Cystobacter fuscus: one gene and its partners. The protein of the gene in region 1 interacts with the protein of each later gene in a pairwise test. Links are inferred from orthologs where the notes say so. Each region holds a gene or a part of one and is shown in the gene's direction. Other genes may lie near its edges.

Region 1 (4,700 bases):
AGGCGCTCGCGAGGCCGCGCGTGAGCTCGGAGAGGTCCGTGGGCACGAAGCGGGCCTGGACGCGTCCGGCCTCGAGGCGGGAGAAGTCCAGCAGCGAGTTGACGAGCTTGAGCAGCCGCAGGGCGTTGCGGTGGAGCGTGTCGAGCCGCGCGTGCTGGGAGGGCGTCAAGGGGCCGAGGACTCCCGAGCGCAGCTCCTCCAGGGGGCCCAGCATGAGCGTGAGGGGAGTGCGGAACTCATGGCTCACGTTGCTGAAGAAGACGCTCTTCGCGCGATCCAGCTCGGCGAGGGTCTCGGCGCGTCGGCGCTCTTCCTCGTAGGCATGCACGCGGGCGATGGCGTGGGAGATGTGGTCGGCCACCTGGGAGAGGAAGCCGCGGTAGTTGTCGTCCAGCGGCAGCCGGGGGCTGGTGCCGGCGACGAGGAAGCCCGAGGGGTTCTTCTCGTCGGTGGAACGGATGGGCAGCAGCAGGGCCTGACGCGCCGGTTCGGGCCAGGGGCCTCCGGGGAGGGCACTCGCCCAGGGCCCCAGCCGCGCGAGCTCCATCTCCACGGCGCCGGTCCAGGCCCGTGTCAGGGGCCATGGGACTTCGATCGCATGCACCGCGATGTGCCTGGGTGCCGCCTCTTTGGCAACGGCGCCGCCCAGGCCCGCGAGGGTGGCCGTCGTCCCCGCGGTGTCGAGCATGTACAGCAGGCAGAAGGGCACGTCGTGGGAAGCGGAGCCGAGGACGGACAGGGCCGCCGCGTAGGTGCCTGGGAGGCTGGTCTCCGCGGACGTGCGAGCCGACAGCTCGCGCAGCACGTGCAGGCGCCGCTCGCCCAGCACCTTCTGGGTCGTCTCGCTCACGGCGGTGAAGACGCCGCCCACGGCGCCGGACTCCACGCGGATGGGGCTATAGGAGAAGGTGACGTAGGCCTCCTCGGCGAAGCCGTTGCGCTGGAAGATGATGAGCTGATCGTTGGACCAGGTGGCTTCGCCCCGGGCGAGCACGCCGCGCAACATGGGCTCGATGACGGTGCGGGTCTCCGGGTCTCCCCACAACGCCCGCGACAGCCCGGGACTGCCGAGCGCCCCGGGGTGCTTGCGCCCGAGGATGGGGATATAGGCGTCGTTGTAGAGCGCGATGAGCTCCTCGCCCCAGCGGACGATCATCGGGAAGCGCGAGTCCAGGCAGATGCTCACCGCCGTCTTCAGGCTCTGGGGCCAGTGCTCGGGAGGACCGAGCGGGGTCCGGGTCCAATCGAAGGCGCGGATGCGCGCCCGCATCTCCCCCCCGCCAGTCAGTCCCTCTTCCACTCATCCACCTCATGGAGCGTCTCGCGGTGCACTGCTCCTTATGCCCCGGAGATGGTGGCCCCGCGCTCGAAAAGCCACGGCCCTGGCGCTGCTCTGTTGGGTTTCCTGTCGCTCCGGGCGCGCTGCGCGATTGTTCTCTTGCCGCGTGGCCTCCACCTTCATGTAGAAGGGCCATGTAGAAGGGCGGGGAGGGTCGGCGCGCGGTGGAACCCTCCGCAGTGGTAGACGGAGCTTTCGCGCGCGCGCACCGCGTGCAGCGAGTCCACATTCATGGACTGCGGCGGTACGCGGAGGAAGAGTGCCTCGTGCCCCGAAATGCCCGTGGCGCGAGTCAAGAGGTGTGATGCTCCCACCACGTCGCACGGCTGCTCTGGTGGGGGCTTTCGCGTAAGTGCCTGTGACGACTTGGCGATGCGACGAGGCGCTACATGTTCGTAGCTCAGAACTTGCCAAAGATCGCGACTTGCTGAAGATGGTGTTTGCAGGTGCGCGCGCGGGCACGCGCGAAAAGAAGGAAACACATGGACCAGTTCGAGCAGAACAAGCAGGCCGCCAAGATTCGCGTCATCGGCGTGGGGGGCGCTGGATGCAACGCGGTCAATACGATGATCATGGCGAAGCTTGAGCGTGTCGACTTCATTGCCGCCAACACCGATGTCCAGGCACTGGCGGCGAGCAAGGCACCGACGCGGCTGCAGCTCGGACAGACGTTGACGAAGGGCCTGGGCGCGGGTGCCAACCCGGAGATGGGGCGTGAGGCGGCGCTCGAGTCGCGCGATCAGATCGCCTCGATGATCGAGGGCGCGGACATGGTGTTCGTCACCGCCGGCATGGGCGGTGGCACGGGCACGGGCGCGGCGCCCATCATCGCGGACATCGCCAAGAGCCTGGGCTGCCTCACCGTGGGCGTGGTGACCAAGCCCTTTCTCTTCGAGGGCAACAAGCGCCGCAAGCAGGCGGAGCAGGGCCTCGTGGAGCTCAAGGCCGCGGTGGACACGCTCATCACCATCCCCAACCAGCGCCTGCTCACGCTGAGCACCGCGCCCATGCCGCTCTTGGAGACCTTCAAGCGCGCCGATGAGGTGCTCCTCAACGCCGTGCAGGGCATCTCCGACCTCATCCAGTACCACGGCTACATCAACGTGGACTTCGCCGACGTGAAGACCATCATGAGCGACAAGGGTCTGGCGCTCATGGGCACCGGCCAGGCCACCGGCGACAAGCGCGCGCTCAACGCCATGCAGCAGGCCATCTCCAGCCCGCTGCTCGAGGACATCTCCATCGACGGCGCCACCGGCCTGCTCATCAACATCACCGGCGGACGCGAGATGACCCTCCAGGAGGTCAACGAGGCGCTCACGCTGGTGCACGACGCGGCCGATCCGGACGCGGAGATCATCTTCGGCTCGCTCATCGACGAGAACATCTCGGACGAGGTGAAGATCACCATCATCGCCACGGGCTTCGTCTCGCGCGACACCAAGGTGCGCCAGCCGGCGCCGGTGGTGCAGGTGCCCGTCGCCACGCGCCCCGCGCCTGCCACGCTGTCCTCGGCCCGCGAGGAGGTGGCCAGCCTGGTGCCCGCCAAGGCCGGCTCGCGCACCCTGGCCCAGGCCGAGGGCCGCTCGCTGGCCAGCCGCACCGCGGTGGTGAAGGACGCGGCCCTGCCCCTGGACGAGGATCAGTTCGACATCCCGACGTTCCTGCGCCGTCAGGGTCAGACCGAGATGCCGTGAGCGGCTAGCGGCCGGGAAGGTGGGCCACGCTCGCCGCCCGGTGGTGTCGGCCGGAGAGCGCGTCGCTGCGCGCGAGCAGCGTGTCCAGCTCGCGGTAGTGCTCGTCGATGCGCTCGGGCAGTCGCGGCGCGGGAACCACGCCGTCGCCGGAGAGCTGCTCCAGCAGGCCGTGGGCGCGTTGCAGCAGCTGGTGTGCCCGGAGCAGCGCCCGGCCCGCGCGTGTGCCCTGCGGCGAGAAGAGGTTCCCTCCCGCGTAGAGGGCCTCGACGGCGGCTCGGTTGGTGCGAAGGCGCTCGGTCACCCGGGCCCGGTACATCTCCAAGCGCCGCTCGAGGCGCGCGCCCTGGAGATCCACCACTCTTCCTGTCGTGGTTGGCGTCACGGCCCAGAAACCTACGCCATTTACCTACATGCCCGCAACTTCCCGACAGCGGGTGCGTTGTCTCCTTGTCAGCTTGGAATGCGGGGTCTACCTTGCCCGACCTCACGCAGGGGGACGCCCGCCATGTTCAAGAAGCTGCTCATCGCCAACCGGGGTGAGATTGCCCGACGCATCAACGCGGTGGCCAAGGGGATGGGGATTCGCACCGTGGCCGTCTATTCGGACGCGGACGCGGAGCTGCCCTTCGTGCGCGAGGCGGACGAGGCGGTGCGCCTGGGACCGGCGCCTGCCCGGGACAGCTATCTGAACATCCCGGCGTTGCTCGCGGCGGCGAAGGCCACGGGCGCGGACGCGGTGCATCCCGGCTACGGCTTCGTGTCAGAGAGCGCCGAGTTCGCCAGCGCGTGCCACGCCGCCGGCATCACCTTCGTGGGTCCTCCGCCCGAGGCGATGCTGCGCATGAAGGACAAGAGCCAGGCGCGCAAGCTCGTGTCCGCCGCGGGCGTGCCCGTGGTGCCCGGGACCGAGGACGTGCTGCCGGACGTGGAGTCCGCGCGCTCCGCCGCCGAGCGCATCGGCTACCCGGTGCTGTGCAAGGCCGCGGGCGGTGGTGGTGGCATCGGCATGGCCGCGGCGAACTCTCCCGCCGAGCTGGAGAAGGTCTTCCGTCAGTGCACGGATCGGGCGAAGGCCGCCTTTGGCCGCGAGGGTGTCTACATCGAGCGCTACTTCCCGGCGCCGCGTCACATCGAGGTGCAGATCCTGGGGGATCATCACGGCCACCTCATCCACGGTCTGGAGCGCGAGTGTTCCATCCAGCGTCGGCACCAGAAGGTGGTGGAGGAGGCGCCCTCGCCGTTGTTCGCGGATGGGCGTAACGCGGCGCTGGCCGACAAGCTGTTCACGGCGGCGCTCACCGCGGCGCGGGCCTTCGGCTACGCCAATGCCGGCACGGTGGAGTTCCTCTACTCGGACGGGGACATCTACTTCATCGAGATGAACGCGCGGCTCCAGGTGGAGCACCCGGTGACGGAGCTGACCACGGGGTTGGATCTCATCGGCTGGCAGTTGCGCATCGCGGCCGGCGAGCGGCTCACGGTGAAGCAGGAGGACGTGAAGCGGCGCGGGGCGGCGCTCGAGTTCCGCATCTACGCGGAGGATCCGGTGAAGTTCCTGCCCTCGCCGGGGCCGCTCAAGGTGTACCAGCCGCCCACGGGCGAGGGCGTGCGTTTGGACTCGGGCTACGTCGAGGGCAACACCGTCACGCCGAACTACGATCCGA
Region 2 (2,807 bases), 1.9 Mb from region 1 along the record:
GCTGGAAGGATGGCGTGCGGGCGCTCTACGTCATCGGGAAGTACGCCCTCAAGCGCTGAGCCACCCCCTGGAGCCACGGGCTTCACGGCGGCCCGTTCCGCCGGTCCCAGTGCCCGGCACGACGCGCATCCCCAACTTCGGGGCGTGTTACCTCGATACGTCCTCTATGGCTGCGCGGGTTGGGTGCTGGAGGTGTGCTTCACCGGCATGGAGAACGCCCTGAAGGGGGACCGGACCGGCACGGCGAAGACCTACCTGTGGATGCACCCCATCTACGGCTCAACGGCCCTGAGCCTGGAGTCCCTCCAGGAGCGGCTGCGCTTCCTGCCCCGGCCCCTGCGGGCGCTCGCCTACACCGTCGTCATCTTCGGCGCGGAGTTCCTCAGTGGCTGGCTCCTGCGCAAGGCGCTCGGCCGCTGCCCCTGGGACTACGACGACAAGGGATGGAGCGTGAAGGGACTCATCCGCCTGGACTACGCCCCCTTCTGGTACGCCACCGCCCTGCTCTTCGAGCCCATGCACGAGGCCTTCCTGCTCGTCACCCGCGAGGCCCTGCGCCACGCGCCCGGCGCCCCTCCCGCACTCGAGGCCCCTGCCTGCGTGAATCCGTAAAAAAACCGACAGATAAGGAAAACTTGGGTAAAAGGTTCCGGGGTTGGACGCTCTGCGGCCGGGCCCCGGGCTTGACGTTGCCTTTTCTTTCTGCAACGGGGGCTGCGTAGTAGGTTGCCGCGCGATCCCACTGTTCCGTGGGAATTGACGACGTAGTCCGGAAAGTTCCCGCCCCCGTATGTTCGACTGGCTCCACACTCTCTTCTCGCGTGACCTCGCCATCGACCTGGGCACGGCCAACACGCTCATCTACATCCGCGGCCAGGGCATCGTGTCCAACGAGCCCTCCGTGGTGGCCGTCCAGCAGGACGCGCGCGGCGGCAAGAAGGTGCTCGCCGTGGGCAAGGAGGCCAAGGAGATGCTCGGTCGGACCCCGGGCAATATCGTGGCCATCCGCCCGATGAAGGACGGCGTCATCGCCGACTTCGAGATCACCGCGGCGATGCTGCGCTACTTCATCCAGACGGCGCACAACCGCAAGTCGCTCGTCTCCCCGCGCATCGTCATCGGCATTCCCTCGGGCATCACCGAGGTGGAGCGCCGCGCGGTGCGCGAGGCCGCCGCCAACGCCGGCGCCCGCGAGGTGTACCTCATCGAGCAGCCCATGGCGGCCGCCATCGGCGCGGGCCTGCCGGTCACCGAGCCCAGCGGCAACATGATCGTCGACATCGGCGGTGGCACCTCCGACGTGGCCGTCATCAGCCTGGCCGGCATCGTGTTCGCCAAGAGCGTGCGCATCGGCGGCGACAAGCTGGACGAGGCGATCATCCAGTACGTCAAGCGCAAGTACAACCTGCTCATCGGCGAGCGCACCGCGGAGCTCATCAAGATGGGCATCGGCACCGCGTACCCCACCGAGGAGGTCATGACCATGGAGATCAAGGGTCGCGACCTGGTGGCCGGCGTGCCGCGCACGCTCACGGTGAGCAGCGACGAGGTGCGTGACGCGCTCGCCGAGCCCGTCAATGGCATCGTCGAGGCGGTGAAGCTCACGCTCGAGCGCACCCCGCCGGAGCTCGCCGGCGACATCGCCGACCGCGGCATCGTGCTCGCCGGGGGTGGCGCGCTGCTCAAGAACCTCGACACGCTCCTGCGCGAGGAGACGGGTCTGCCGGTGTTCCTCGCCGAGGATCCGCTGTCCGCGGTGGTGATGGGCGCGGGCAAGGCGCTGGAGACGCTCGATATCCTCCGGCAGGTCTGCCAGCCGGGCTAGGCCGCTCCCCCTGCCCTCCAGCACCAGGCGGACGGGCAGGCGCCATGGGTGGGTGGACTCCGCGGTGTTCATCTCATTGGGCAATGCCACACAACCCAAGAGAGGAGCGGAGGATGATCGACCCTGGAGAAATCCACGAGGGAATGACGGTGCGCGACGGGACCGGGCGCAAGCTCGGGACGGTGGAGAACGTGGGGACCACCCACTTCGAGCTCGGACAGGGCTCGCCCGCCCGCCGGGAATACGCGGTGCAGTTCCACCGTGTCGCGCGAGTCCAGGGCGCGGACATCTACCTCACGCCGACGCATCCCCCGCTGCCCCCCGAGGAAGAGCCTCCGCCCCGCCGGGCGTGAGACCCCTCACGGAGCCTGAAGTGTCCGGTGTCCGCGCGCCCAGAAGAGCAGGGCCGCCGCCAGCGACGGAGCCAACACCGCCACGATCATGACCAGCCAGTCGCCCCAGCCCTCGGCGCGCGGCAGGTTGTAGAGCAGGGCCTCGAGCAGGGTGAGGCTCGCGTCGCCGGTGATGACCCAGGCCAGCAGGGTGGCGAGCCCCCGGCGCCAGCGCCGCACGAGCGAGAAGAGCGCCACCGTGAGCCCCACGTCGAAGAGCACCCAGGCGGCCTGGATGTGCCAGGAGGGGAAGTGGCTGGTGGTGATGGGCAGCGCGAGCAGCACCGTCCACGGCACCAGCAGCACCGCGGTCAGCCAGATGAGCAGCAGGGGATGCTCCAGCAGGCTCCTCGCGCCGAAGCGCAGCAGGCTGCCCTGGGCGAAGGCCTTGAGGGAGTCGTACACCGCGAGCACGGGACCCCGCGTCCGGGGCCATGCCAGGAAGACGGGATCCCACGAATGGGGGCGCAACCGGGCCTTGAAGGCCCGCAGGCCCTCGAAGTCATAGAGGGGCTTGCCCAGCCGGCGTGCCAGCCTCAGCACCCCGGCCACCTCACCCGACAGCGGCGCCAGGCCCAGCGTCAGGAAGC
Region 3 (2,777 bases), 4.1 Mb from region 1 along the record:
GCCACCACGTCCTCCGGCAGCGCCATGGGATCGTCCCACCCGTGGAAGACCATGACCTTGGCCTTGATCTCCGTCTCCGCGAGGCCCTCGGGGCGGCCGAGCAGGCCATGGAAGCTCGCCACGCCCCGCACGTCCGCGCCCGTGCGCGCCAGGTCCAGCACGCACAGCCCTCCGAAGCAGAACCCGATCGCGGCTACCCGGGTGGCGTCCACCTCGGGCTGGTTCCGGATGGTCTCGACGGTCTTCAGGATGCGCTCGCGCAGCGTCGCTCGGTCCGACACCAGGGGGGTCATGAGCGCCCGACACTCGTCGGGTGTCGTGCCTCTCAGTCCCTTGCCGTAGAGATCGCAGGCGAAACCCGCATATCCCCAATCGGTGAGCTTCTTGGCGAAGTCGAGCTGCGCCTCGCTGCGGCCCTCCCACCCATGGAAGACCAGGACGGCGGGACGCTTGCCCTCGCGGTGGCCGTCGTAGGCCAGCACGCCCTCGAAGGACTTGTCGCCGTGGGTGTATTCGACTGCTCGGGTGTCGATGCGCATGGTGTGTGTCCCTCCGTCGTACCAGGGCCGCCCGCGACGCGACGGGGGCCGGAACGAGCGAGGATAGATCCAGGGCGGGGAAGGGGACGAGCCCTCCTTTGACTCCACCGGCCTGGTTGTGGGAAGTGGCTCCTACACCTCTCCGTTGGAACCATGATGACGCCGACAGAGCCCGCCAGCGCCACCGTCGACACCGCCGCTCCGCCCGTGCCCGCGCCCACCCCGGCCGCCACGCCGCGCACGGAGGTCTCCAGCCTGACCCTGGAGGGGCTCACCCGCTTCCTCACCGAGCAGCTCGGCGAGCGCGCCTTCCGCGCCGGCCAGCTCTACCGGTGGCTCCACCAGCGCGGCGCCACCTCCTTCGACGAGATGACGGACCTGTCCAAGGCCCTGCGCGAGAAGCTCAAGGCCCGCGCGGAGATCGTCCCCCTCGTCAAGGACGCCGAGCAGCGCTCGGTGGACGGCACCATCAAGTACCGCTGGAAGACCCGGGACGGCCGCTACATCGAGTCCGTCTACATGCCTTCCGAGGATCGCAAGACGCTGTGCGTGTCCACGCAGGTGGGCTGCGCCATGGCGTGCACCTTCTGCATGACGGGCACGCTCGGCCTCAAGCGCAACCTCACCCCGGGGGAGATCGTCGCCCAGGTGCACGCGGTCAACCGCGAGGTGCGCAGGAACGAGAGCCTGGAGACCCTGCGCCCGCTCTCCAACCTGGTCTTCATGGGCATGGGCGAGCCCCTGCACAACTTCGAGAACCTGAAGACGGCGCTCTCCATCCTCCAGTCCCAGGACGGGCCCAACTTCAGCCACCGCCACATCACCGTGTCCACCGTGGGGCTCGTGCCGATGATCGAGCGCTTCGGGCAGGAGACGGACGTGAAGCTCGCCATCTCCCTCAACGCGAGCACCGACGAGCAGCGCTCCAAGACGATGCCCGTCAACCGCAAGTGGAACATCGCCGCGCTGCTCGACGCCTGCCGCAAGTTCCCCCTGCGCCAGGGCCGCCGCATCACCTTCGAGTACGTGCTCCTGCGCGACTTCAACGACTCGGACGAGGACGCCGCGCGCCTCATCCAGCTGCTCGACGGCATCCCCGCCAAGGTCAACCTCATCCCCTACAACGAGAACCCCGGCCTGGGCTTCCAGACGACCATGGACGAGCGCGCCGAGCGCTTCCGGGAACTGTTGTGCGCCGGGCACGTGGCGGCCTTCATCCGGCAGAATCGGGGCCGGGACATCGCCGGCGCCTGTGGCCAACTGGCCAACCGGGGAGGGGAGAGTCCCTCGGAAACGCCGCAAAGCCCCGAGCTTCCTTGACAATCCGCTCGTGGGGGCGTTAAGAGCGCCCCCCTCCAAGCTGATCACCTTCTTGTCTCACCTTCAGTTTTCACCTGGAGCATCAGAAATGGCCGTTGTCCTCCGTCTCGCCCGCGCGGGCGCCAAGAAGAAGCCGTACTACCACGTGGTGGCCACCGACTCCCGCAACCCCCGGGACGGCAAGTTCATCGAGGCCGTGGGCGCCTACGATCCGAACCAGAACCCGGCCAAGGTGGAGTTCGACGCGGAGCGTCTGGAGTACTGGCTCAAGAGCGGCGCGCTGCCCTCCGAGACCGTTGGCGAGCTCATCAAGCGCCACAAGCGCACCGCCGCCGCCACCCCCGCTTCCTAGTCCCTGCCGGGGCTGAGTCGACAGCGTGGAGCAACTCATCCTCTATCTGGTGCGGGCCCTGGTCGATCACCCCGATCAGGTTGGCCTGCGCGCGTCCGAGGTGGACGGGGCCCGGCTCTTCGAGCTGAAGGTCTCCCCCGAGGACGTGGGCAAGGTCATCGGCCGTGACGGGCGCACCGTGGGCGCCCTCCGGACGCTGCTCGGCGCCGCGGGGCAGAAGCAGGGCCAGAAGGTCCGCCTGGAAATCCAGGACGATCGGCGCCTTCCCCAGGCCGCCTCTTCCGCCCCTCCCGAGGGCCAGTGACCCTCAAGCCTCATCTCGAAATGGGCTACGTGGCCCGGGCCCATGGGCTCAAGGGTGAAGTGGCCGTGCGCCCCTTCGATCCCGCCTCCGAGTCGCTCGATTACGTCGAGCGCGTGCTCGTGCGCACCCGCGCGGGCCAGGAGCGGCTGTTGCGCATCGAGTCCGTGCGGCCCACCCCCAAGGAGACCCTCGTGGTCTTCGAGGAGGTGGAGCGCCGCGAGGACGCCGAGGCCCTGGTGGGCGCCACCGTGCTCGTCTTCCG

The links.
Region 2: the proteins of ftsZ (region 1) and CYFUS_RS47500 interact in binary tests that used the Escherichia coli proteins (3 or more experiments, as listed by UniProt). The link is inferred for Cystobacter fuscus from one-to-one orthologs.
Region 3: the proteins of ftsZ (region 1) and rlmN interact in binary tests that used the Escherichia coli proteins (3 or more experiments, as listed by UniProt). The link is inferred for Cystobacter fuscus from one-to-one orthologs.

What each region holds. Positions count from the first base shown.
Region 1 is NZ_CP022098.1:9,781,467-9,786,166, reverse strand. What follows is about bases 974-3,928. They hold ftsZ (cell division protein FtsZ), read left to right. Parts: upstream 974-1,821; coding sequence 1,822-3,036; downstream 3,037-3,928. Other genes in these bases: CYFUS_RS39585 (acetyl-CoA carboxylase biotin carboxylase subunit), read left to right, coding at 3,542-3,928; CYFUS_RS39590 (hypothetical protein), read right to left, coding at 3,041-3,391; CYFUS_RS39600 (ATP-binding protein), read right to left, coding at 974-1,300. Outside these bases: more of CYFUS_RS39600, read right to left, coding at 1-973; more of CYFUS_RS39585, read left to right, coding at 3,929-4,700. UniProt on the Escherichia coli protein: Essential cell division protein that forms a contractile ring structure (Z ring) at the future cell division site. The regulation of the ring assembly controls the timing and the location of cell division.
Region 2 is NZ_CP022098.1:11,725,355-11,728,161, forward strand. It holds CYFUS_RS47500 (rod shape-determining protein), read left to right. Parts: upstream 1-790; coding sequence 791-1,825; downstream 1,826-2,807. Other genes in the region: CYFUS_RS47490 (glycosyltransferase family 2 protein), read left to right, coding at 1-59; CYFUS_RS47495 (putative ABC transporter permease), read left to right, coding at 10-612; CYFUS_RS47505 (DUF2171 domain-containing protein), read left to right, coding at 1,939-2,178; CYFUS_RS47510 (bifunctional lysylphosphatidylglycerol flippase/synthetase MprF), read right to left, coding at 2,185-2,807. UniProt on the Escherichia coli protein: Forms membrane-associated dynamic filaments that are essential for cell shape determination. Acts by regulating cell wall synthesis and cell elongation, and thus cell shape.
Region 3 is NZ_CP022098.1:5,677,923-5,680,699, forward strand. It holds rlmN (23S rRNA (adenine(2503)-C(2))-methyltransferase RlmN), read left to right. Parts: upstream 1-695; coding sequence 696-1,859; downstream 1,860-2,777. Other genes in the region: CYFUS_RS23110 (dienelactone hydrolase family protein), read right to left, coding at 1-539; rpsP (30S ribosomal protein S16), read left to right, coding at 1,948-2,211; CYFUS_RS23125 (KH domain-containing protein), read left to right, coding at 2,237-2,515; rimM (ribosome maturation factor RimM), read left to right, coding at 2,536-2,777.